Regions from separate parts of the Luteibacter sp. NPDC031894 genome, predicted to be linked through region 2. Evidence: riboswitches for the same ligand, from Rfam matches in the RefSeq annotation. Region 2 holds a riboswitch; each other region holds the start of a gene.
What was found. Region 2 has a riboswitch for cobalamin ahead of ACQKIE_RS09145 (TonB-dependent receptor domain-containing protein). Riboswitches for the same ligand answer to the same signal wherever they lie in the genome.
Positions count from the first base shown of each region.

Region 1: another riboswitch for cobalamin. It lies ahead of ACQKIE_RS17525 (ribonucleoside-diphosphate reductase subunit alpha); the one in region 2 lies ahead of ACQKIE_RS09145 (TonB-dependent receptor domain-containing protein).
Region 3: another riboswitch for cobalamin. It lies ahead of btuB (TonB-dependent vitamin B12 receptor); the one in region 2 lies ahead of ACQKIE_RS09145 (TonB-dependent receptor domain-containing protein).

Region 1 covers NZ_JBNNMV010000008.1:83,167-90,339, reverse strand. Annotated here, with positions in the region: gene ACQKIE_RS17545 (family 78 glycoside hydrolase catalytic domain) at 1-202, opposite strand, end outside; gene ACQKIE_RS17540 (DUF2501 domain-containing protein) at 318-746, shown strand; gene ACQKIE_RS17535 (SDR family oxidoreductase) at 825-1,739, shown strand; gene ACQKIE_RS17530 (response regulator) at 1,743-3,368, opposite strand; cobalamin riboswitch at 3,526-3,735, shown strand; gene ACQKIE_RS17525 (ribonucleoside-diphosphate reductase subunit alpha) at 3,893-6,388, shown strand; gene ACQKIE_RS17520 (ribonucleotide-diphosphate reductase subunit beta) at 6,429-7,173, shown strand, end outside.
Region 2 covers NZ_JBNNMV010000002.1:703,860-711,032, reverse strand. Annotated here, with positions in the region: gene nagA (N-acetylglucosamine-6-phosphate deacetylase) at 1-1,113, shown strand, start outside; gene ACQKIE_RS09150 (TonB-dependent receptor) at 1,210-4,230, opposite strand; cobalamin riboswitch at 4,487-4,726, shown strand; gene ACQKIE_RS09145 (TonB-dependent receptor domain-containing protein) at 4,871-6,751, shown strand; gene ACQKIE_RS09140 (efflux RND transporter permease subunit) at 6,896-7,173, shown strand, end outside.
Region 3 covers NZ_JBNNMV010000002.1:197,319-204,491, reverse strand. Annotated here, with positions in the region: gene ACQKIE_RS06930 (hypothetical protein) at 1-341, shown strand, start outside; gene ACQKIE_RS06925 (hypothetical protein) at 435-929, shown strand; gene ACQKIE_RS06920 (diguanylate cyclase) at 975-2,807, opposite strand; gene ACQKIE_RS06915 (hypothetical protein) at 2,817-3,095, opposite strand; gene ACQKIE_RS06910 (SAM-dependent methyltransferase) at 3,190-3,984, opposite strand; partial or broken gene ACQKIE_RS06905 (acyltransferase family protein) at 4,122-5,222, shown strand; cobalamin riboswitch at 5,222-5,455, shown strand; gene btuB (TonB-dependent vitamin B12 receptor) at 5,537-7,173, shown strand, end outside.

The DNA of each region.
Region 1 (7,173 bases), on a different contig from region 2:
GTCGCGAGACGTGGATCCGATAGCCCGTCTGCACGGTGCCATTCGCATCGCTGTGCACGATCCACGCGAAGCGCGGCCTGGCCACGTCGACATAGGTGGGCGTGTCGGCATGTTCGACGCGGAGGGAATCGAGGGTGATCGCCGCGCTGGCGATCGGCGCGACGCACAGCAGTGCGCAGGCGAAGATGAGACGCAGGAACAAGGGAGCGGCCTTTGCTTCGGACGAGACGAATCCGAGGATAGCGCGGGCCGCTTCTTACATCGCCCTAACACCCGAGGGTTTATGTCTTCCCCACCTCGATACCCGGAGCCTTGTCATGAAGACCTTCCTCGCCGGCCTCGCGCTGGCCGCCGCCGTGACCGCCACGCCGGCTTCCGCCGTGCAGTTCGACAGCCTCAAGGGCCTCATGGGCGGCGGCGGTAGTTCGCTGACGTCCGGAACGGCGGGCAACGCGGCCGGCATCCTGCAGTACTGCATGAGTAACAACTACCTCGGAGGCGACGCCGCCGGAGTGAAGGACGGCCTGCTCGGTAGCCTGGGTGCCAAGTCGCGTAGCGCGGGTACCCAGGATCCCGGCTATCAGGACGGCGCGAAGGGCCTCCTGACATCCAGCAGCGGAAAGACCCTGGACATCTCCGGCGCCGGTGCGGCGGGCGGTAACGGCGACATCAAGGCCCAGCTCACGCGGAAAGTGTGCGACGCCGTGCTGAAGCAGGGCAAGAAGATGATCGGCATGGGCCCATGACGTGACATGGCGTGGACGGGACATGGACGTCCCGCTCCGTAAACAGGAAGGCCTCTCCCCCACGCGAGAACCTTCCCCATGGCCAACGCCACCGCAAGCAGCAAAGACCCCTACGCCATGCGCGATCCGCGCACCCAGTACCCGCAGCCTGAGTTCGCCAAGCAGCCGCAGCCCGCGCCGGGCCTGGCGAAGGACATGGTGCCGAAGCCGGATCACGGCGAGACAAGCTATCGCGGCAACGCCCGCCTCCAGGGTCGGAAAGCGCTCGTGACGGGTGGCGATTCCGGCATCGGCCGTGCCGCCGCCATCGCCTTCGCCCGCGAGGGTGCGGACGTGGTCATCAATTACCTTCCCTCGGAACAGAAGGATGCCGACGAGGTCATCGCCTTGCTGACGGACGAGGGCTGCAAGATCACGGGCATCCCCGGCGACCTGAAGGACGAGTCGTTCTGCAAGGAGCTCGTCGCGAAGGCGGTGGAGGAACTGGGCGGACTCGACATCCTGGCCAACATCGCGGGGCGCCAGCAGTTCGCGAAGTCGATCGAGGAACTGGACAGCGAATCGTTCGAAGCCACCTTCCGCACGAACGTCTTCGCGCTGTTCTGGCTGACGAAGGAAGCAATGCCGCACATGCCTCCGGGCGCGGCCATCATCAACACGGCGTCGATCCAGGCCTACGAGCCGTCCAACATCCTGCTCGACTACGCGCCGACCAAGGCGGCGACCGTGGCCTTCACCAAGGCGCTGGCGAAGCAGGCGGCCGAAAAAGGCATCCGCGTGAACGCGGTGGCGCCGGGTCCGGTCTGGACGCCGCTGCAACCGAGCGGCGGCCAGCCGCAGGAGAAGGTGGTCGAATTCGGCAAGAACGTCCCGCTGGGCCGGCCGGGCCAGCCCGTGGAGTGCGCGCCCGTCTACGTGCTGCTGGCGAGCCAGGAGGCGAGCTTCATCACCGGCGAAACGTACGGCGTCACCGGCGGGCACATGCTGCCCTGATCCTCAGCGCCGGGCCAGTCGCGCGATCGCCTCCATGAGGTCCGCCACGCCATACGGCTTGACGAGGATCGCCGTGCGCTCGTCGCGCCGCACCCCGTTCGCCGTATGGTCGCCGGTGGCGTAGAGCACCGGCAGGTTCGGCTGCGTTTCGCGCAGCTTCGCCGCGACCTCCACGCCGTTCATGCCGGGCAGGCCAACATCCGCCAAGAGCACGTCGACTGGCTGCGAGGCGTGTATCCGCAGCGCCTCGTTGCCGTCGCCGGCCTCCAGCGCCACATGCCCACGGCTTTCCAGCATCTCCGCGATGGACATGCGGATCAGCGCATCGTCTTCCACGACGAGCACGCGAAGCGGCGGGCGAGCCGGAGTCGCGGCCGCCGACGTGGCGGGTGTGGCCGACGTGGCAGCCTTCCGCGCCTTGTCGGCGAGCACGAAGCGCACGCGGCGGGCGAGCTGGTCCCGGGTGTATGGCTTGCTCAGCAGTTCCACGCCCTCGTCCAGGCGGCCGCCGTGGACGATGGCGTTCTCGGTATAGCCAGAGGTGAACAACACCGCGATGCCGGGCTGCCGCTCGCTGGCCTTCCGCGCGAGTTCCGGGCTGCGCAGGGGCCCCGGCATGACCACGTCGGTAAACAACAGGTCGATGGCGATGCCGCTTTCGATGATGGACAGCGCGCTTTCCGCATCGCGCGCCTTCAGCACGCGGTAACCGAGGTCACCGAGCATGGCGACCACGGTATCGCGCACGGCGTCGTCGTCCTCCACTACAAGGACGGTCTCGTCGCCACCACGCAGGTCTTCTTCCTCGATGTCCACCACACGGTCCTCGCCCTGGGTCGAACGCGGCAGGTAAATCTTAACCGTGGTGCCGTGTCCCTGTTCGCTGTAAATCTTAACGTGGCCGCCCGACTGCTTTACGAAGCCATAGACCATCGACAGGCCAAGGCCGGTGCCCTGCCCTTCGGGCTTGGTGGTGAAGAACGGCTCGAAGACCTGGTCGATGATGTCCGGCGCGATCCCGCTGCCCGTGTCCGTAACCGCGATCATCACATACTGGCCCGCGCGAAGGTCGCCGTGCGCGGAAGCGTACGTGGTATCCAGCAGCGCGTTGCCCGCTTCGATGGTGAGCCGGCCGCGCCCCTCCATGGCGTCACGCGCATTGATCGCGAGGTTCAGCAGCGCGTTCTCGACGTTGCCGGGATCGACCAGCGTATTCCAAAGGCCACCGGCGATCACCGTCTCCACCTCGATCTCCTCGCCCAGCGCGCGGCGCAGGAGGTCGTCCATGTCGCGGACGAAGCGGCCGATGTTCACCACCTTGGGCGCCAGGGGCTGGCGGCGGCCGAAAGCCAGCAGTTGCGCGGCCAGTTTGGAGCCACGGGCCACGCCGGCCATCGCGTTGGCGAGGCGGCGTTCCGCCCGGGGGTTGCCGGCGACGTCGGAGGCCAGCAGCTGGAGGTTTCCGCTGATGACCTGCAGGAGGTTGTTGAAGTCGTGTGCGACGCCGCCGGTAAGCTTCCCGATGGCGTCCATCTTCTGCGCCTGGCGCAGCTGTTCCTGGGTAAGGCCGGCGGCTAGTTCGCCGCTTTCGTCGCCGTTCTCGGCAGGGTGCACGGTGGAGGGTGGCATCGGCCTCTGGGTGGTATTTGTCCGGTGGGCGCAGATTCTATCGTTGGAGCCTCGTTGTCTTTGTGTAGATGATCTTCACACGATTGCTACAAGCCGCGCGCTGTCGAGATTCGCCCGGCGATCACTAGATGTGGTGTTGACCTGCCTGCCTGAGGCCTATATCGTGTGTCTCGCTGGTGTCCGGAGAGGCGCGACTGCCCGTCGGACTTAATAGGGAATCCGGTGCGAATCCGGAACTGCCCCGCAGCGGTAAGTGGAAACGATCCCGTTCAATGCACTGGTCCTCCGCGACTGGGAAGCGACGGGTAGGCAAGGCCTCACGGCCCCGTCCACGAGTCCGAAGACCTGCCAGCAATCGGTGCCTGATCGGTGCCGATTGCAGTGACGGCTTCCGCGGGGAAGCGCGTCGCGGATCGGTGCCGCCCTTGGCGAGCTCCGTCCCGGCCCTTTCCGTGCAGGCGTCGCCACTTCGAGCCCCGTCCGAGGGAACGGGAGTTTGGACCTGGCCCTGGGGCACGCCACACATGACCACGATGGATACCGCCGCGCGCGAGCGCACCGAGACGGCCGAAGCCGCCGCCATTCCTGTTTCCGCCGGCTATCGCCAGGACGCCCCGCCGCCCGCCTTTGCCCTGACGCCACCACACAATCCCGGGCAGATGCGCGTGACCAAGCGCAATGGCGGACAGGAAGCCGTCGATGTGAACAAGATCGTGCGCGCGGTGACGCGCAGCGCCGACGGCCTCCATGCCGTCGACCCGATGCGCGTGGCGCTGAAGACGATCGGCGGGCTCTACGACGGCGCCACCACGCAGGAACTCGACCAGCTCTCGATCCGCACGGCCGCGGCCCTCACCGCCGAGGAGCCGGAGTACGGTCAGCTTGCCGCGCGCCTGCTTTCCGCCTTCATCGACAAGGAAGTGGCCGGCCAGGAAATCCAGTCGTTCTCGCAGTCGGTGGCCACGGGCTTCGAGCTGGGGATCCTCAACGAGCGCTTGCGTGACTTCGTGCAGGTCAATGCGCGCAAGCTCAACGACGCGATCGACCTGGGCGCGTCACGCCGCTTCGAATACTTCGGTCTGCGCACGGTCTACGACCGGTACCTCCTGCGCCACCCGACGAAGCGTTTCGTCATCGAGACACCCCAGTACTTCTTCATGCGTATCGCCTGCGCCCTCGGCGGCAACGATGTGGCCGAGACGCTGGAGCTCTACCGCATGCTGTCGTCGCTCGAGTACCTCGCCAGCTCGCCGACGCTGTTCAACGCCGGCACGGCGCATGAGCAGCTTTCCTCCTGCTTCCTGCTCGACTCGCCGCAGGACGCCCTGGAATCCATCTACGCCAAGTATGGCGACGTGGCGCAGCTGTCGAAGTTCGCGGGCGGCATCGGCCTCGCCTATTCGCGCATCCGTTCGCGCGGGTCGCTCATCAAGGGCACCAATGGCCATTCCAATGGTCTGGTGCCGTGGTTGAAGACGCTCGACGCCTCGGTCGCCGCCGTCAACCAGGGCGGCAAGCGCAAGGGCGCCGCCTGTGTGTACCTCGAGTCGTGGCACGCCGACATCGAGGAGTTCCTCGAACTGCGCGAGAACACCGGCGACGATGCGCGCCGCACGCACAACCTCAACCTCGCCAATTGGGTGCCGGACCTCTTCATGCGGCGCGTGGAGGCCGATGGTGACTGGTCGCTGTTCGACCCGAAGATCGTGCCGCACTTCGTCGACACGTGGGGCGCCGCGTTCGACGCCGCCTACGAGACGGCCGAGGCGGCCGGGCTCGCGGCGAAGACGATCAAGGCCCGCGAACTCTATGCACGCATGCTGCGTTCGCTGGCGCAGACGGGCAATGGCTGGATGACGTTCAAGGACCGCTCCAACGCCACGAGCAACCAGACCGCGTTGCCGCAGAACGTCATCCACCTGTCGAACCTCTGCACCGAGATCCTCGAGGTGACCAACGAGAACGAGACCGCGGTGTGCAACCTCGGCTCGATCAACCTCGCCCGCCATGTCGTGGACGGACGTTTCGACTACGACAAACTCGCCACGACGGTCCGCACCGCCGTGCGCCAGCTCAACCGCGTCATCGACCTGAACTTCTATCCCATCGCCACGGCGAAGACGGCGAACATGAAATGGCGCCCCGTCGGGCTTGGCGTGATGGGCTTGCAGGACGTTTTCTTCAAGCTTCGCCTGCCGTTCGATTCGGATGAGGCAAGGAATCTCTCCACGCGCATCGCCGAAGAGATCTACTTCCACGCGCTGTCGATGTCCAACGAGATTGCCGGACGCGATGGCGCCCATCCGGGCTTCGACGAGAGTCGCGCGGCGAACGGCGAGCTCCAGTTCGATTACTGGCCCGCCGCCACCCCCACGGGCAGGGAGGCTCGCTGGGCCGAACTACGCGAAAAGATCAAGGCAAAGGGCCTGCGCAATTCACTGCTGATCGCCATCGCGCCCACGGCCACCATCGCGTCCATCGCCGGCTGCTACGAATGCATCGAGCCGCAGGTGTCGAACCTCTTCAAGCGCGAGACGCTCTCCGGCGACTTCCTCGTCGTCAACCGGTACCTGGTGGAAGAGCTGAAGACGCTCGGGCTCTGGACCGCGGAGGTTCGCGACCAGATCAAGCTGGCGGAGGGTTCGGTCCAGGGCATAGGCGCGATTCCCGAGCAGCTGCGCGCCGTATACAGGACGACCTGGGAACTGCCGCAGAAGGCACTCATCGACCTGGCCGCCGCCCGTGGCGCGTACATCGACCAGAGCCAGTCGCTCAACCTGTTCATGGAAAATCCGAATATCGGGCAACTTTCCTCCATGTACATGTACGCGTGGAAGTCCGGCATCAAGACGACGTACTACCTGCGCTCGCGCCCCGCCACGCGGATCGCGAAGACGACGGTCGCGTCCTCTGCCGCCGCACCGACACCGGTCACGCCGATCGCCGATGCGCAAGAACAGGCCGAAGCCGCGGTGTTCTGCTCGCTGGAAAACCCCGAGTACTGCGAAGCCTGCCAGTAAGGCGAATCCCACGCGATCACCGTATTCCAGAGGTACTCCGATGTCTGTTTCTCCCATCACCCGCGACACGCACATCCTCGACCCAGGCTTCGAGCTCACCTTGCGGCCGATGAAGTACCCGCAGTTCTACGAGATGTACCGCGCCGCCATCCGCAACACGTGGACCGTGGAGGAAGTGGATTTCTCGCTGGACGTCACCGACCTGAAGTCGAAGATGTCGGACGCGGATCGTCACCTGATCCACCGGCTCGTGGCGTTCTTCGCCACGGGCGACACGATCGTGTCGAACAATCTCGTGCTGAACCTCTACAAGCACGTGAACTCGCCCGAGGCCCGCATGTTCCTCTCGCGCCAGCTTTACGAGGAAGCGCTGCACGTGCAGTTCTATCTGACCCTGCTGGACACTTATATTCCCGAGCCCGCGGAACGCAACAAGGCTTTCGCCGCCATCGAGAGCATTCCCTCGATCCGCCAGAAGGCCGAGTTCTGCTTCAAGTGGATCGACTCGATCCAGAAGCTCGACCGCCTGGAAACACGCGAGCACCGCCGCCAGTTCCTGCTCAACCTGATCTGCTTCGCCGCGTGCATCGAGGGGCTGTTCTTCTTCGCCGCGTTCGCCTACGTCTATTACCTGCGCTCGCGTGGCCTGCTGCATGGCCTGGCCTCGGGCACCAACTGGGTGTTCCGCGACGAGTCCGGGCACATGGCGTTCGCCTTCGATGTCGTGCGCACGGTGCGCGAGCAGGAACCCGACCTCTTCGACGACGCCATGCGTGAACAGGTGG
Region 2 (7,173 bases):
ACCGACAACGGATTCCAGGGCGGTTTTGCCGTGCTCGTCGACGGTGGCACGATCACCGGCCTGGCCTTGCCGTCCGATCCCCGCGTCCGCGCGGCCGAACGTCACGACCTCGGTGGACGCACGCTGCTGCCCGGTTTCATCGACTGCCAGGTCAACGGTGGTGGCGGCGTGCTGTTCAACGACGCGCCCACGGTCGATACCATCCGCCGCATCGGCGAAGCCCACGCGCGCTTCGGCACCACGGGCTTTCTGCCGACGCTGATCAGCGATGATGCGGACGTCATGGTGCAAGCCATCGACGCCGTGAATGCCGCGGTGGAGCAGGGCGTTCCCGGCGTCCTCGGTATCCACCTCGAAGGACCGTTCATCGCGCCGGAGCGCAAGGGCGTGCACGATCCGGCGAAGTTCCGCATTGCCGGTGCCGACGATATCGCGCTGGTGGCGCGCCGACATGGCGGCGTCACGCTCCTGACGCTTGCACCGGAACGCACCTCGCCCGAGGTTCTCGCACAGCTCGTTGCCTCCGGCGTCATCGTGGCGGCGGGGCATACCGCCGCCGACTACGACACGACACGCAATGCGCTGGCCACCGGCGTGCGCGGCTTTACGCATCTGTTCAACGCCATGACCCCGTTCACCAGCCGCGAACCCGGCGTCGTGGGCGCCGCGTTGGAAGACGCGGCCAGCTGGTGCGGCCTGATCGTGGACGGACACCATGTGCATCCGGCGTCGCTGCGCGTCGCCATCGCCGCGAAGGCGCGCGAAAAGATGATGCTCGTGACGGACGCGATGCCGCCGGTGGGCTCGGACAACCCGAGTTTCGTGCTGAAGGGCGAGACGATCACGGTGCACGACGGCGCCTGCAAGACCGCCGACGGCACCATCGCAGGGTCCGCGCTCGACATGGCCACCGCGGTACGCAACACCGTGCACATGGTCGGCGTGCCTTATGACGAGGCCGCACGCATGGCGTCGACTTATCCTGCCGCCTTCCTCGGCCTCGGCGCCACGCACGGCCACATCGCCGCCGGCTATCGGGCCGACTTCGTCGTCGTGGACGACACCCAGCACGTGATCGAAACCTGGATCGGCGGTTCGAAAGTCCACGGTTGAAGCCATAAAAAAGGCCGGCGCTCCGCGCCGGCCAGTTCCAGGGAGATCTCATGACGCACCCGGATACTTGGTCCGGGTGCGTCGTGGTTCCCGCCGTTAGAGCGAGAAGTCGTAACGCACGCCGAAGCGGAAGTAGCGCGGCGACTGGTACGCGACCGGACGACGATAGTCCGGGTTCACGTTCGGCAGGCCGGTATCATCATCGATCGTGTCAAGTTCGCCGGTGTCGATCTGCGCGACGGGGCGCTGCTTGCCCGCCAAATTGAACACCGAAGCGGTAAACGCCAGCGGCTGCTTCGCACCGGCCCACATCGGGCGGTACTCGGCATTGAGATCGAGGCTCCAGGTGTAGGGCAGGCGACCCTGCGAACCGCGCGGTGCCGGCTGGAGTCCGCACTCGAAGTACGACGCACCGTACTGGATCGCGTCGACCGGATCCTGGCCCAGGCAGTTCTTCGGACGACCCGTGGCCACGGCCAGGTTCGCGCCGATCAGCCACTCTGGCGTCGCCTGCCAGTAACCGTAAGCCTTCAGCTGGTGGGTGCGATCGTTCGGCAAGGGACCATTCGAGTACTGCATGATTTCGGGGGCATCCCAATCCTGCGTCACCGACGGATCGAGCTGACCGATATCGGACTTCAGCTGGCCTTCCGAGTTGCCGTAGCTGCGCGAGAAGGTGTAATCGACACGGGCATACCAGTCGTTCGCCAGCTGGTGCTCCAGGTAGAGTTCCAGGGCGTAGTACTTGCGCTTCAGGTCGGGGAACGCGACGCCTTCCGGCGACGTGAAGTCGTCCTTGGTCAGCTTGAACGGCACCAGCGAACCCTGGCCATCGATATCGACCATGAACGTGTTCGACTGGCCCGGGTTGAACAGGTAGCAACCCGGAATCGACGCGTTGCTCAGGTCGATGCCGTTGCGCGCAGCGTACTTCTCGAAGGGACGCGAGTCGCAGAAGTCATCGATGGAGCTCTTCAGCTTACGCACCGTCGCCTTGGCGCCGAAGGTCCAGTCGGCGTTGATCGCCTTGTCGAAACCGAGGATGTACTCATCCTGGAAGTAGGCGTCGATGCCCTGCGAGGCGATCGTCTTCGGATTGAGCGGCGTACCGTCTTCGCCATTGAGGTAGGCGCGGGTGCCGATCGGTGTGAGACCCGTGGGTTCGCCATTCGGGCCCACGCCCGTGTACGTGTAGTACTCGGAGTAGTACGTGGAGGCGGAAGCACCGCGAATCGCCACGTTCGACGGGATCGCGAGGTGGTAGCGGCCGGCGTTGGCGTACACCTTGAAGGTCGAGTCGCCGAAGACGTCCCAGGTCACGCCGAGGCGGGGTGCCAGCTGGTGACGCTGCTTCACGTAGGTAGCGCCATCGCCATTGATGTTCTTGAACTGTTCGTTGCGCAGGCCGATGGACGCCATCCAGCGATCGGTCACCTGCCAGCGATCTTCAATGAACTGGGCTTCCTGCTCCACCTTCACGTTCGCGCCGGTCGCAAAGAGACGCTTCTGGGCGAAATAGTCGACGCCGGGCGGCGCAACAATGCCGCGGCTCGGGATATCGCCAGCCGGCCCGTAGATCCAGCGGTAACCGCCTTCATAGACGTTGCCCGAGTACGATTCCAGCGTCTGGTTATCGACACCTGCGCGCAGATCGTGGGCGCCGAGAACGTATTCAACGTCGAGACGCCAACCGTGAGTCTTGTCCTGTGCACCTTCACCGAGAACCGTGCCATTGACGAGGCCGCAACCCGTGATGCGATCGGGCTGGGCCCGGTTGTCGACGATCCAGGGGCAGTTCGGATTGCTGGCATAGGACAGGTTGCGCTCATGGACGGTCTTGGTGTGGCCGTACAGCGCGTTGACCGTCAGGTTGTCCGTGATGTAACCGGTGTACTTGCCGATGTATACATCACCGCCAGGCGCGGACCCGGCCTGTGCATCGAAGTTTTTGAGGTTGTCGGTGCCGATGTATGCGCCGCGGGCGCTGCGGTTGTAGTCGTACGCGTAGACGCTGCGCTCGATGTTGCTCTTGTCACCGAGGCCCGTGATTTCCAGGAGGTGGTTGTCGGTGATGTTCCAGTCGACCTTGGCCAACCATTTCGTGGCCTTCGATTCCTGGTAGGTGCGCTGCGGCGCCACGATGCTGCTGGTATTACGGCTATCGGATCGAGTGAAGTCGCCGGCCGCGAACAGGAACAGCTTGTCCTTGATCAGCGGGCCGCTGATGTAGCCGGTGTACTGCGTGTCGGTGCTCTTGTTGCGGCCGCGGTCCTGCCACAGCGTACCGTCCTCGCGGTAGATGCTGCGGGGCTTCTGGCGCAGGCCCTGCGGCGTGACGTAGAGGCCGACACCGGCCTTCCAGTCGTTACCGCCGCGCTTGGTGACGATGTTGATCACGCCGCCGGTCGAGCGACCGTATTCCGCGCCGTAACCGCCGGTGAAGATCTGCTGCTGGTCGATCGCGTCGAAAGGCAGGCTGGTGAAGCCCAGGCCCGTGAGCGCGTTCGTGACGGAGTAGCCGTTGATGTAGTACTGGTTCTCGGATGCGGACGCGCCACCGAACGAAGCCACGTTGCCGTAACGCGCGTCGCCAGCCACGACGCCGGGCGCGAGCAAGGCCGCCGCAGTGACGTCACGGGCGAGCGGAATCTTCTGAAGCTGCTGGGCGGTCAGGACAGTACGGGAGTCGACGGACGAGACGTCGATGGCGGGAAGCACGTTGCCCGTGACCTGAACACCCTCGAGGTTCTGTGCCTCCGTATTCGTCGCGCTGGCTGCGCCGGCGAATGAGACGTCCACGCCACCACCGATGTTTACCTGGACATTGTCGCGGCTTTCGACAACCTGATCGCCTCGCTCGACAGTGACTTTGTAGACGCCGACCGGCAGGGAGCTGACGCGGTAACGACCATCGGCATCGACGGCGACCTTGCGGTCGAAACCGGTATCGACGTTGGTCAGATGAACGGAGGCGCCTTCAGGCTGCGAGACGCGGCCGAAAATGACACCCGAAGCGTTGGACTGGGCAAGCACGGCGCCGCTGGCAAAGCAGAGGGCGAGCGCGGTGCAGAGGGTTGAGCGGCGAAGGACGCCGTTACGGCGGGTGGAACGATGCATGTTTTGTCTCCCCAAAGAAACAGCAAGAAGGTCCGTCGCCGTGACTGGAATACGGACCTTTGTTCTCGATGGCCGCCTTTCGTGTCCGCCTCCACGCATCCTCCCCAGGATGGGTGGGTGGCCGACACGCCCCCGTGGCGCAAGAACCCGCGCCCCTACGGCAATCCGTTACGCTTGTAATCGAAATATTTCGCGGTCGTCAAGACCCCGTTAAGGTTTCGGTGAAAAAATCGTGACAGTCGAAGCACTTGCGAAGTACTATCCGCCACGTTCGGGTGGCCTTCCGGCGCAAGTTGGAAGGCTGAAACGGGAAGCCGGTGCGCCACCTGGGTGGCAAGGCCGGCACTGCCCCCGCAACGGTATGCGTCATCGGGAAGGCGTTTCGCGTTTTCCTGCGGTCCGGTCGTAAGCCACTGCGCAAGCGGGAAGGCGCCGGAGCCGGCCATCGGCGATGGCTGACGCGAGTCCGGAGACCGGCCCGATGACCGCCCGCCCCTCATGGGGTGGGTGTCCCTGTTTCGGTCGATTCGCGGAGGGCGGATCCGGACAGCTTCCGGGTTCCCTCCCCGTTCGCCGTTCGTCTGCGTCCTCCCTCGGCCCCGTGCGTTTGGCCGCGATGGCGGCAGAGGAAGACGGTGTGATGAAGAAGACCCTGCTCGCGACGGCGTTGCTGTCGACGACCGCCATGGCCCATGCGGCCGACGCGCCCGATCGGCTCGACGCCGTGGTGGTCACGGCCAGTCGTTTCGCGATGCCCCTGGACCAGGTGCTGGCACCTGTCACGGTGATCACGCGCGAGGACATCGAACGCCTGCAGCCGCTCAGCGTCCAGGACCTGCTCGCCGGACTGCCCGGCGTGGCCCTGTCCAATACCGGCGGCATCGGGCAACAGACCTCGCTGTTCATGCGCGGCACGAATTCCTCGCACACGCTCGTGCTGGTCGACGGCGTCCGGGTCGGCACCGTGGGCGCCGGCCTTCCCGCGTACGAGCAGCTGCCCGTCGAGCAGATCGACCGGGTGGAGGTGGTGCGTGGCCCGCGTTCCGCGCTGTACGGCTCCGACGCGATCGGCGGCGTCATCCAGATCTTCACCCGTCACGGCAGCGCAGGCGAAGCGCCGACGCCGACGATCGCCATCACCGGGGGTAGCCACGGGTATACGGCGGGACAGGTCGGACTTTCCGGCGGTACCGCGCACGGCTGGTACAACGCCAGCCTGGGCGGCCAGTACACCTCGGGCATCAATGCCTGCCGCGTCGGCGCCGCGGCTGCCTTTGCCGGCTGCTTCACCGACGAACCCGACCACGACGCGTATCGGACCTACAACGGCGCCCTCTCTGGCGGCTACCGCTGGGACGACGGCACGGAACTGACCGGCAGCTGGCTGCGAAGCAAGGGCGACATCCACTACGACGGCGATTTCCAGAACGTCACCCGGCGCTCGCAGCAGGTGGCGGGCGCGAAATTGTCCTTTGACGCACTCGCCGAGTGGCGCGTGTCGCTGGCCGTGGGCCAGAACCAGGACCGCGCCGACAACTATCTCGACGGTGCCGACAAGACGCTGGATTTCGTGCACTACGGCGTCGACGACGCGCGCGTGGGCTACCTCTATTCGAAGCGCAACCAGGCCTCCTGGCAGAACGACATCACGCTGACGAAGGACCAGGTCCTTACCGCGGGTGTCGATTTCCAGCAGGAAAAGCTGGAGAGCGATACCGCCTACCTCGCCGATTCGCGCAATAACACGGGCGTCTTCGTGCTTTACCGTGGCCTGTTCGGGCCGCATGAGCTCGAACTTTCCGCCCGCCACGACCACAACACCCAGTTCGGCAACCACACGACGGGTTCCGCGGCGTATGGCTTCCGCTTCGACAGCGGCATGAAGATCACGGCGTCTTATGGCACGGCCTTCCATGCGCCGACCTTCAACGACGAGTTCTATCCCTACGGCACGCCGGTAAACCTCAAACCCGAGAAGTCGCGCACGGCGGAGATCGGCCTCTCCGCGCGGCCGGGCATCTGGACCTGGGCCGTGAACGCCTACCGCACCGATGTCGACGACCTGATCGGCTTCGACGCCAGTTTCCTGCCGATCAACGTGAGCAAGGCCCGTATCCGCGGTCTCGAAGGCCAGGCAGGCGCGGACGTCGACGGCTGGCACGTCCGCGGCTACCTCACGTTCCAGCAGCCGGAAAATCGTGACGGTGGCGTCCAGCAGGACAACCTGCTCGCCCGCCGGCCGCGGCGCATCGCCCGCGCGGATATCGACAAGGACATGGGCACCTTCACCGTCGGCGGCTCGCTGAACGCCGCCGGGTACAGCTACGACGACGCGGCCAATACTCGTCGACTGGGCGGCTACACCACCGCGGACCTTCGCGCGACCTGGCACGTGGCGCCCGACTGGAGCGTCCAGGGCCGTGTCGCCAACGTGGCGGACAAGCGCTACGAGACGGCGGCGTACTTCAACCAGCTGGGCCGGACCTACTACCTCACGCTGCGTTATTCACCGGTCCGTTAGCCATGACGAATGTGGGAGTCTCACGCATACGCTGCCCCCCTGCCTTCCGGCAGGGGCCCCACTAAAGGCACACGCGACGAATCGGGCGGGACGTCATAAAGTTCGCGGGCGCGGAGTGTGGGCTCCGCCCACACAGGAAGTGCCGTGAACTTTTTTGCTCCATTCATCCGCCGGCCGAAAGGTACCTCGCTGCTCGCGGCGGGATTGACCCTGGCCGGTGCGATTGCCTACATGCTGCTGGGCGTGGCCGCGCTGCCCTCGATCGAGGTGCCGGCGGTGTTCATCCAGACGCAGATGCCGGGCGCCAGCGCGCAGACGATGGCTTCGACCGTCATCGCGCCGCTGGAGCGCCACCTGGGCCAGATCCCGGGCGTCGACCAGATGTACTCGAACAGCGCCGAAGGCGCCGGCTTCGTGCGCAT
Region 3 (7,173 bases), 510 kb from region 2:
AGGAAATGCTCGCGCTCAGTTTCGACAGGCTTTGCAACGACACCTTCTGCGAGGGCCCCTACGGGAACCTGCGCCCGATGCAACTGAGTTGCTCGGTGGACGCCGCCAAGGGCACGCTGAAACAATGCCTGTGGATCTTCGCGGGCAGCGCCACATCCGTGAACGCGGCAACGGGGGCCGTGCAGGTCTCGGCCAAGATATTCAAGCGCAAGCTCCAGCTCGCCCGCAACACGCCGGTGGCGTCGTTCTACGATGTCATGCAGGGCGGCGAACTGCTCAACGAGAAGCTCCCCATGACACGTCGGACGGTCTATGAGAACCTCGTGGGCTGCTTACCGTGATACGACGGCTTACACAAAGGCGCGGGCGTCGGCGAGCAGACGCGATCCGGGGATGAGGGTCTCATACGTGCTCCTTACCACGGAGACAACCGCATGATCCGAAAGACCCTCGCCGCAAGCCTTTTCGTCCTCACCGCCGCCGGTTTCGCCGGCACCGCATTCGCCGCCGCGGAGCCGGTCGCCCAGCGGTACGTCGATGCCGTCGATTGGCCGGCCCACGAGGAAGGCATGAGTCGCTTCTTCGCCGCCGAAGCAAAACTGGTCGCCGGCTTCGACGCCGTCTGTGGCGACACGTTCTGCGAAGGCGAATACCCTAACCTGCGCGCCATGGAACTGCGCTGCTCGGTGGACGCCACGAAGTCGACGCTGAAGCAGTGCCGGTGGACCTTCGCCGGCAGCACGGCCAGCGTGAACAACAAGACCGGTGCGGTGACGACCACGGCCAAGCTCTTCAAGTGCAAGCTCATGCTCGCCAAGAACACGCCGATCGAGTCGTTCTACGAAATGGTGAATGGGGAAGACCCGCTGAACGCGAAGCTTCCGATGTCCCGTCACTCCGTCTACGACAGCATCAACGGCTGCCTGTAGTGATGCCGGCATCCGTCCCGCCACGTGCGGGGCGGGTGCCTTCGGTCAGGGCCGCGCCAATCCGAATGGCTGTTCGGTCCGCGTGGCAGCCATCGGGGGTGGCGCCTTCGCCGTCGCATGTTCCTCCATGGCGACCACGACGCGGTCGCGTCCCGTCGATTTGCCGCCGTAAAGTGCCTCGTCGGCCACGACGAGCAGGCGATCGAGGTCGTGACCGTGACGCAGCGTGCATGCAACGCCGAAGCTCGCCGTAACACGCGCGCTCGACGGGCCGCCGGCGGGAGGGGCGGCGATCCCTGCACGGATAAGTTCGGCACGCTTCGCACCGGCGGCCTCGTCGATGCCCGGGAACAGGATCGCGAATTCCTCGCCGCCGAGACGCCCGAACACATCGTCCTGGAGCAGATGGTCGCGGCATTCGGCCACCACACGCAACAGCACCCAATCACCTTCGGCATGGCCGTAGGTGTCGTTCACCAGCTTGAAGTGATCGAGGTCGAACAGCACGAGACACGACGGTTTGCCCGTCTTTTGCGCCGCGAGCAGCACCTGCTGCGCCCGTTCGACGAAATGCTGGCGATTGCAGATCCCGGTCAGGCTGTCACGGCGGGCCATGCGCATGAAGCGCAGCTGCGAGCGCTTCGTGCGCGCGAGCCACAACCCGATAGTCGCCAGCACCGTCAGGAGCAGCACGATATAGAGGCGGCTGGTTTCCACGGCGCGGCGGTCCACTTCGCGCTGCAACTGGAGGATCTGGTTCTGCCGGTCGAGCGCGTCGGCCTCCATGCGGCTGGAGGTGAGCTGCTGTTTCACCATCTGGTAAGCGAGCGCGCGCGCGCTCACATCGTCCAGGTAACCCTTGTCGGCCTGCATGTACCGTTCGAGCCATTGCACCGCGGTTTCAAAGTCGCCGCGCTGCCTGGCGATCAGGAACAACGTGCGCAGCGCCGCGGCCAGCGGCTCGGAGTAGTCCTTGCCCGGCGCACTCTTCACGGCGGCATCGGCGTATTTCTCCGCGGCAGCGGCGTCGCCCACATCCCACCAGGCTTGCGCGAGCAGCGATTCCACTTGCGACGTGAGGCTCGCGTAGCTGTCGCGCAGGACCGCGGGGTAGTTCTTTTCGAGGATATCGATGGCATCGCGCGGGCGTTTGTCGCGGATGGCCGTGTCGGCCACGTCCGCTCGCAGCGCATTGGCGATCAGGTTTTCGCTGGCGGCCTCGCAATCGGCGATGCCCTTCGCGTAACGTGGATCGTTTCCATCGATGCGCTTGCCGCGAAAAAGCGAGTGCAGCTTGATGAAGGTGCCCTTGCATGCGCTGTCGCCGGCGGGCGTGCTCTGGATCATGCGGTCCGCGTATTCGGCGGCGAGGTCGTATTGCCCCGCCGTCGCGAGCATCTGCGCCGCCTCGCCCAGTCCTTGCAGTCGCGCTTGCGGATCGGTCACGCTCGGCAGCATGTCGGTGAGATCCGAGAGCCGCGAGAACGCCTCCTCGTAGCGGTGGCCGATGCCCAGGATGTTGATCAGCGTGGCCGTGGCGCGGAACCGCAACACCTTGTCGGGTGAACTTCCGACGACGGTTTCCAGGAGCGGCACGGCGGTCTCATAGTCGCCCGCGTATGCCACCTGCCACGCTTCGAGGTAGCGGAGATGGGCGCGCTGCTTGTCGGTCAGTGTGGCCGCCTCGTGTCCGAGACGGGTGACCGTTTCAACGAATTTCTGATGGTCCGACGTCTTGTTCGCGTCGGCCCAGGCCAGGGTCGCGGTAGCGTTCTCGCCCGGTTGGAGCTGCGCAATGGCGACGCCGGCATGGCCAGCCAGGGCGAGCAGCGCGATCGCCAGCCGGCAGCGGTGCACGACGCGACCCACGATGCCCATCGGGGATGCTTACGCCTGGTACTGCGCGAGACGAACGGTGGCTTCCTCGTCGTCCTTGCGTTCCTGTTCCGGGTCCGGATCCTCTTTTTCGCGATCGAGCTGGATCCCGTAGAACGTGCGGGGGGCAAGCCTGGCGCGGAGCGTGTCTTCGTCACCGGCAAGGATTGCCGCCGCGAGGTCTCCCTCGACCCCGGAGGCGGTGAGTTCGCGGGTCAGCTCGTCGGCGCCCGCGGCACGCAGCGCGGCGTCGGCGCCCATGCGCTCCAGGAAATCGATGACGTTGGACATGTGTTCCCCTGTCGATGGCGCCGGACACCTCCCAGGTCCCCGTACGCCCTCCGATCATAGCGCGGCGGACCCGCCTGTCGGTGAAGATTGTCGTTCAGGACGCCCGGGCGAGCGCCGTCAGCCGGTCACGTATGGAGGGATCGGGCTCGAGGGCACGGCACGGTGGTACCGCGAGGGTATCGGACGTGCCCAGGGTGGTCTCCGGCAGGGTGGCGAGGGCGATGCGCTCGATGCGTGGATCCTGGAAGGGCAGGGTGGCCGCCCGGTAGACGATGACGTCGTGCTGCACCGGGTAGTGTCTTGCCAGGACGTCCGCGAGCACCGCGAGTCGCCGCGCGTCGGTGTCGAACCGCCCGCCGGTGAGGTCGCCGGCGATGCCTGCCTGCCAGAGCAACAACCAGGCGGAGGTGTCGACCACGCGGCGGTAGAGCATGAATTGCGTCGCTTCGAAATGCTGGCAGCCGACCCGGCCAGGATCTACGCCGAGATCGGCGTAGAGGCAGTCTTCCGACGATACCCCCGGTTCCATCCGGGCGACGTAACCCTCCTCCCGCGCTCGTGCCACGGCCTCGTGCGGTGCCTGTGCGAAGACGCCGGGATGGCCGTAGAAGACCCCACAGACCCGCCGGCCCGCACGGACTTCGCCAAGCATGGCGTCGACCATCTCCCGGTACGTCTCCTGGCGCGGCTTTTCCTCGCCGTACAGTGGCTGCAGGCTGCGCACGTCGCCGTGCATCCGGCGTACCCACTGTTCGACCAACCCGTCGGACACGCCGACGAAAACGACATCGGCCGACGCGATATGGCTGCGGGCCAATGGCGTGATGTGGGACCCGAGCGTCATGCCCACGCCCACGCAAGCGAGCGACCCGCGCGCCGTATTCGCCATTCGTCGTGCCCCGATGCCATCCCCGATGCGCCATCGTAGCGTCCGAGGCCCCGGCGTGCCCGCGAAACGCCACGACCCGGGCCCGAACATGGCCTTGGGGTGGCTCAGTATCTCGCCACCGACAAGGGGAGATATCGATGCACAGGACGCCAGGGCTGGACACGCTGCGCGCGATCGCGATCGTCTGGGTGATGCTGTTCCACAGTTTTTACGTCGGAGGCCTCGGCGAGGGCTACGGTGGGCTCGAACGCTCCGGCTGGATGGGCGTGGACCTGTTCTTCGTGCTCAGCGGTTACCTCATCGGATCGCAGGTGCTGGCATCGTTGCAGGCGACCGGGCGCCTCGATGTCGTGGGTTTCTACCGGCGCCGCGGCGTGCGCATCCTGCCGGCCTTCCTCGTGGTGTTCGCCATCTACGCGCTCTTGCCCGACTGGCGCGAAACGCCGGGCATGCAGCCGTTGTGGCAGTTCCCGACATTCACCTTCAACCTGCTGTTCGATACCAGCGACAACTACGCGTTCTCCCACGTCTGGTCGCTATGCGTCGAGGAGCATTTTTACCTCGCGTTCCCCTTCCTCGCCTTCGCGCTGACGCGCCGGCCAGCGGTCTGGAAGTTCGTCGCGGTGTGCGCCGTCGTAGTCCTCGGCGGCATGGTCCTGCGTGCCTGGTTGTGGACGCACGTGGTGGCGCCGGTGCAAGCGGCGGGCGGAAATGCCGGACTGGCATACCTGCGCCACCTCTACTACCCGACGTGGTCGCGCCTCGACGGACTCCTGGCTGGCGTCGTACTGGCGGCGTGCCGCGTCTACCGGCCGGCGATCCTCACGCGGTTGCGGGCACACACGACGAGGCTGCTTGTCACGGGCCTGGTCCTGCTCGCGGCATCGCTCGTCATGTTCGACGGCGCACGGACCGCGTTCTGGCCCTGCGTCATCGGGTACCCGCTGCTTTCGGCGGCCATGGCTGTCTTTGTCATCGCGGCGAGCGGAGGGACGTGGCTGGCCCGGCTCCAGGTTCCCGGCGCGGGCTGGCTTGCCGGTACCTCTTACAGTCTCTACCTCAGCCACAAACTCGTGTTCGCGCTGGTGGAAAGGGGCCTGGACGGACGATGGGCCGACGACCGCTACCTGCGTTTCGGCCTCTTCGCCGCCGCGACCCTCGCCGGCGGCGCCTTGCTGCACTACGCCGTGGAACGGCCGTTCCTGCGCTGGCGCGACCGGCGCGTTCCCGCTTCGGCTACACTGTCGCCGCCCAAGGTGATCCAAGGCGTCAGCGCCGCGGATTGAAACGGGAATCCGGTGACGCGCGCGGTCTCCATGCCGCCGCCATTCCGGAGCTGCCCCCGCAACGGTAGGCGAGCAAGAGGACGGCATCCAGCCACTGTGCCCTCGAGGCATGGGAAGGCGCCGCCCGGCAGGCCCCACGGCCTGCGCTCGCGAGCCCGGAGACCGGCCTCGAGGTACACCGGACAGGCGGAGGGCCATGTCGTGGGTGGCCGTCGAGCACGCCCCGCCGGCAATCCCGCATTCCCTGCTCCCGTCCCTCGCCATTCATGCCGCGCGGGTTGGCGCGGTCAGCAGGGAGTTACACCGTGTCGTTTCGTTCCTCCACCCTCGCGGTCGCCATCGCGACGGCCTTCCTCGTGCCCGGCGTGTCGTTCGCCGCCGACGCTTCCACGGACCTGGACAAGGTCGTGGTCACCGCCAGCCGTACCGAGCAAGCGCTGGGACAGGTGCTTGCCGCCTCCACGGTGCTCGACCGCGCGGACATCGAGCGCCTGCAACCGCGCTCCCTGGCCGACCTGCTCGGCAGGACGCCCGGTGTCTCGATCGCCAACAATGGCGGGCCCGGCAAGGCCACCTCCGTCTTCATGCGTGGCACTGAATCCGACCACGTGCTCGTGCTCGTCGACGGCGTGAAGGTGGGTTCCGCCACCTCCGGCACCGCAGCCTTCCAGGACATCCCGGTCGACCAGATCGAGCGCATCGAGATCGTGCGCGGGCCCTACTCGAGCCTGTACGGATCCGATGCGCTCGGTGGCGTGATCCAGATCTTCACCCGCCACCCCGACGGTGCCTTCGTACCGAATGCCTCCATCGGTGTCGGTAGCTACGGCACCGTGCGCGGTTCCGCCGGCTTCGCCGGTCGCGGCGCGCAGGGTTGGTACTCGGTCGAAGCAAGCCACGACCAGACCGATGGCATCAATGCCTGTCGTGGCAAGCCCAGCCCGGGCGGTGGCGGCTGCTTCACGTACGAGCCGGACAAGGACGGCTATCGCAACAACGCGCTGTCGTTGAAGGGCGGTTGGCGCTTCGACGAACAGTGGGATGCCGACGCCAACGCGACGCGCACGGAAGGCCGCAACCACTACGACGGCACGAGCAGCAACTTCGCCGAGTCCGCGACCCAGGTGCTGGGCGGCCGACTGCGCTACAAGCCCGCGCAGGAGGTCGTGGTGACGGCGAACCTCGGCCGTAGCGACGACCTTTCCACCGACTACGAGAACGGGACGTACGCCGATACGTTCAACACGCACCGCGACCTCGCTTCGGTGCAGGCGGACATCGGCCGGGTCGCCGGTGGCGCCGGCCTCACCACGGTGGGCTTCGATTGGCAGCGCGACCGCGTCGTGGGCAACACCGATTACCTGGTCGACGCGCGACGCAACCATGCGTTGTTCGCGCAATGGCAGGGCGAGTTCGGCGACAGCTCCGTGCAGGGCAGCCTCCGTCGCGACGATAACAGCCAGTTCGGCGGCAAGACGACCGGCAGCCTGCAATACGGCTATGCGCTGACGACGACCCTGCGCGTCACCGGCAGCTACGGCACCGCGTTCAAGGCGCCCACGTTCAACGATCTCTACTATCCGGACTACGGCAATCCCGACCTCGGTCCCGAAACGTCGCGGAACTGGGAGCTGGGACTGCGCGGCACCCCTGGCTGGGGCGGCTGGTCGCTCAACGCGTTCCAGAATCGGATCGACAACCTGATCGTGTTCGACGCCAGCCTCAGCGGACCGCTGTTCCCGTTCGGCGGCGCCAACAACATCGCGCGCTCGCGTATCCGTGGCGTCGAACTGGCGGCCGATACGACGCTGGGTGAGTGGCGCCTTTCAGGGAACGCGACCTGGCTCCAGCCGGAAGACGAGACCGATGGCCCGACGCACGGGAACCTCCTGCCGCGGCGCGC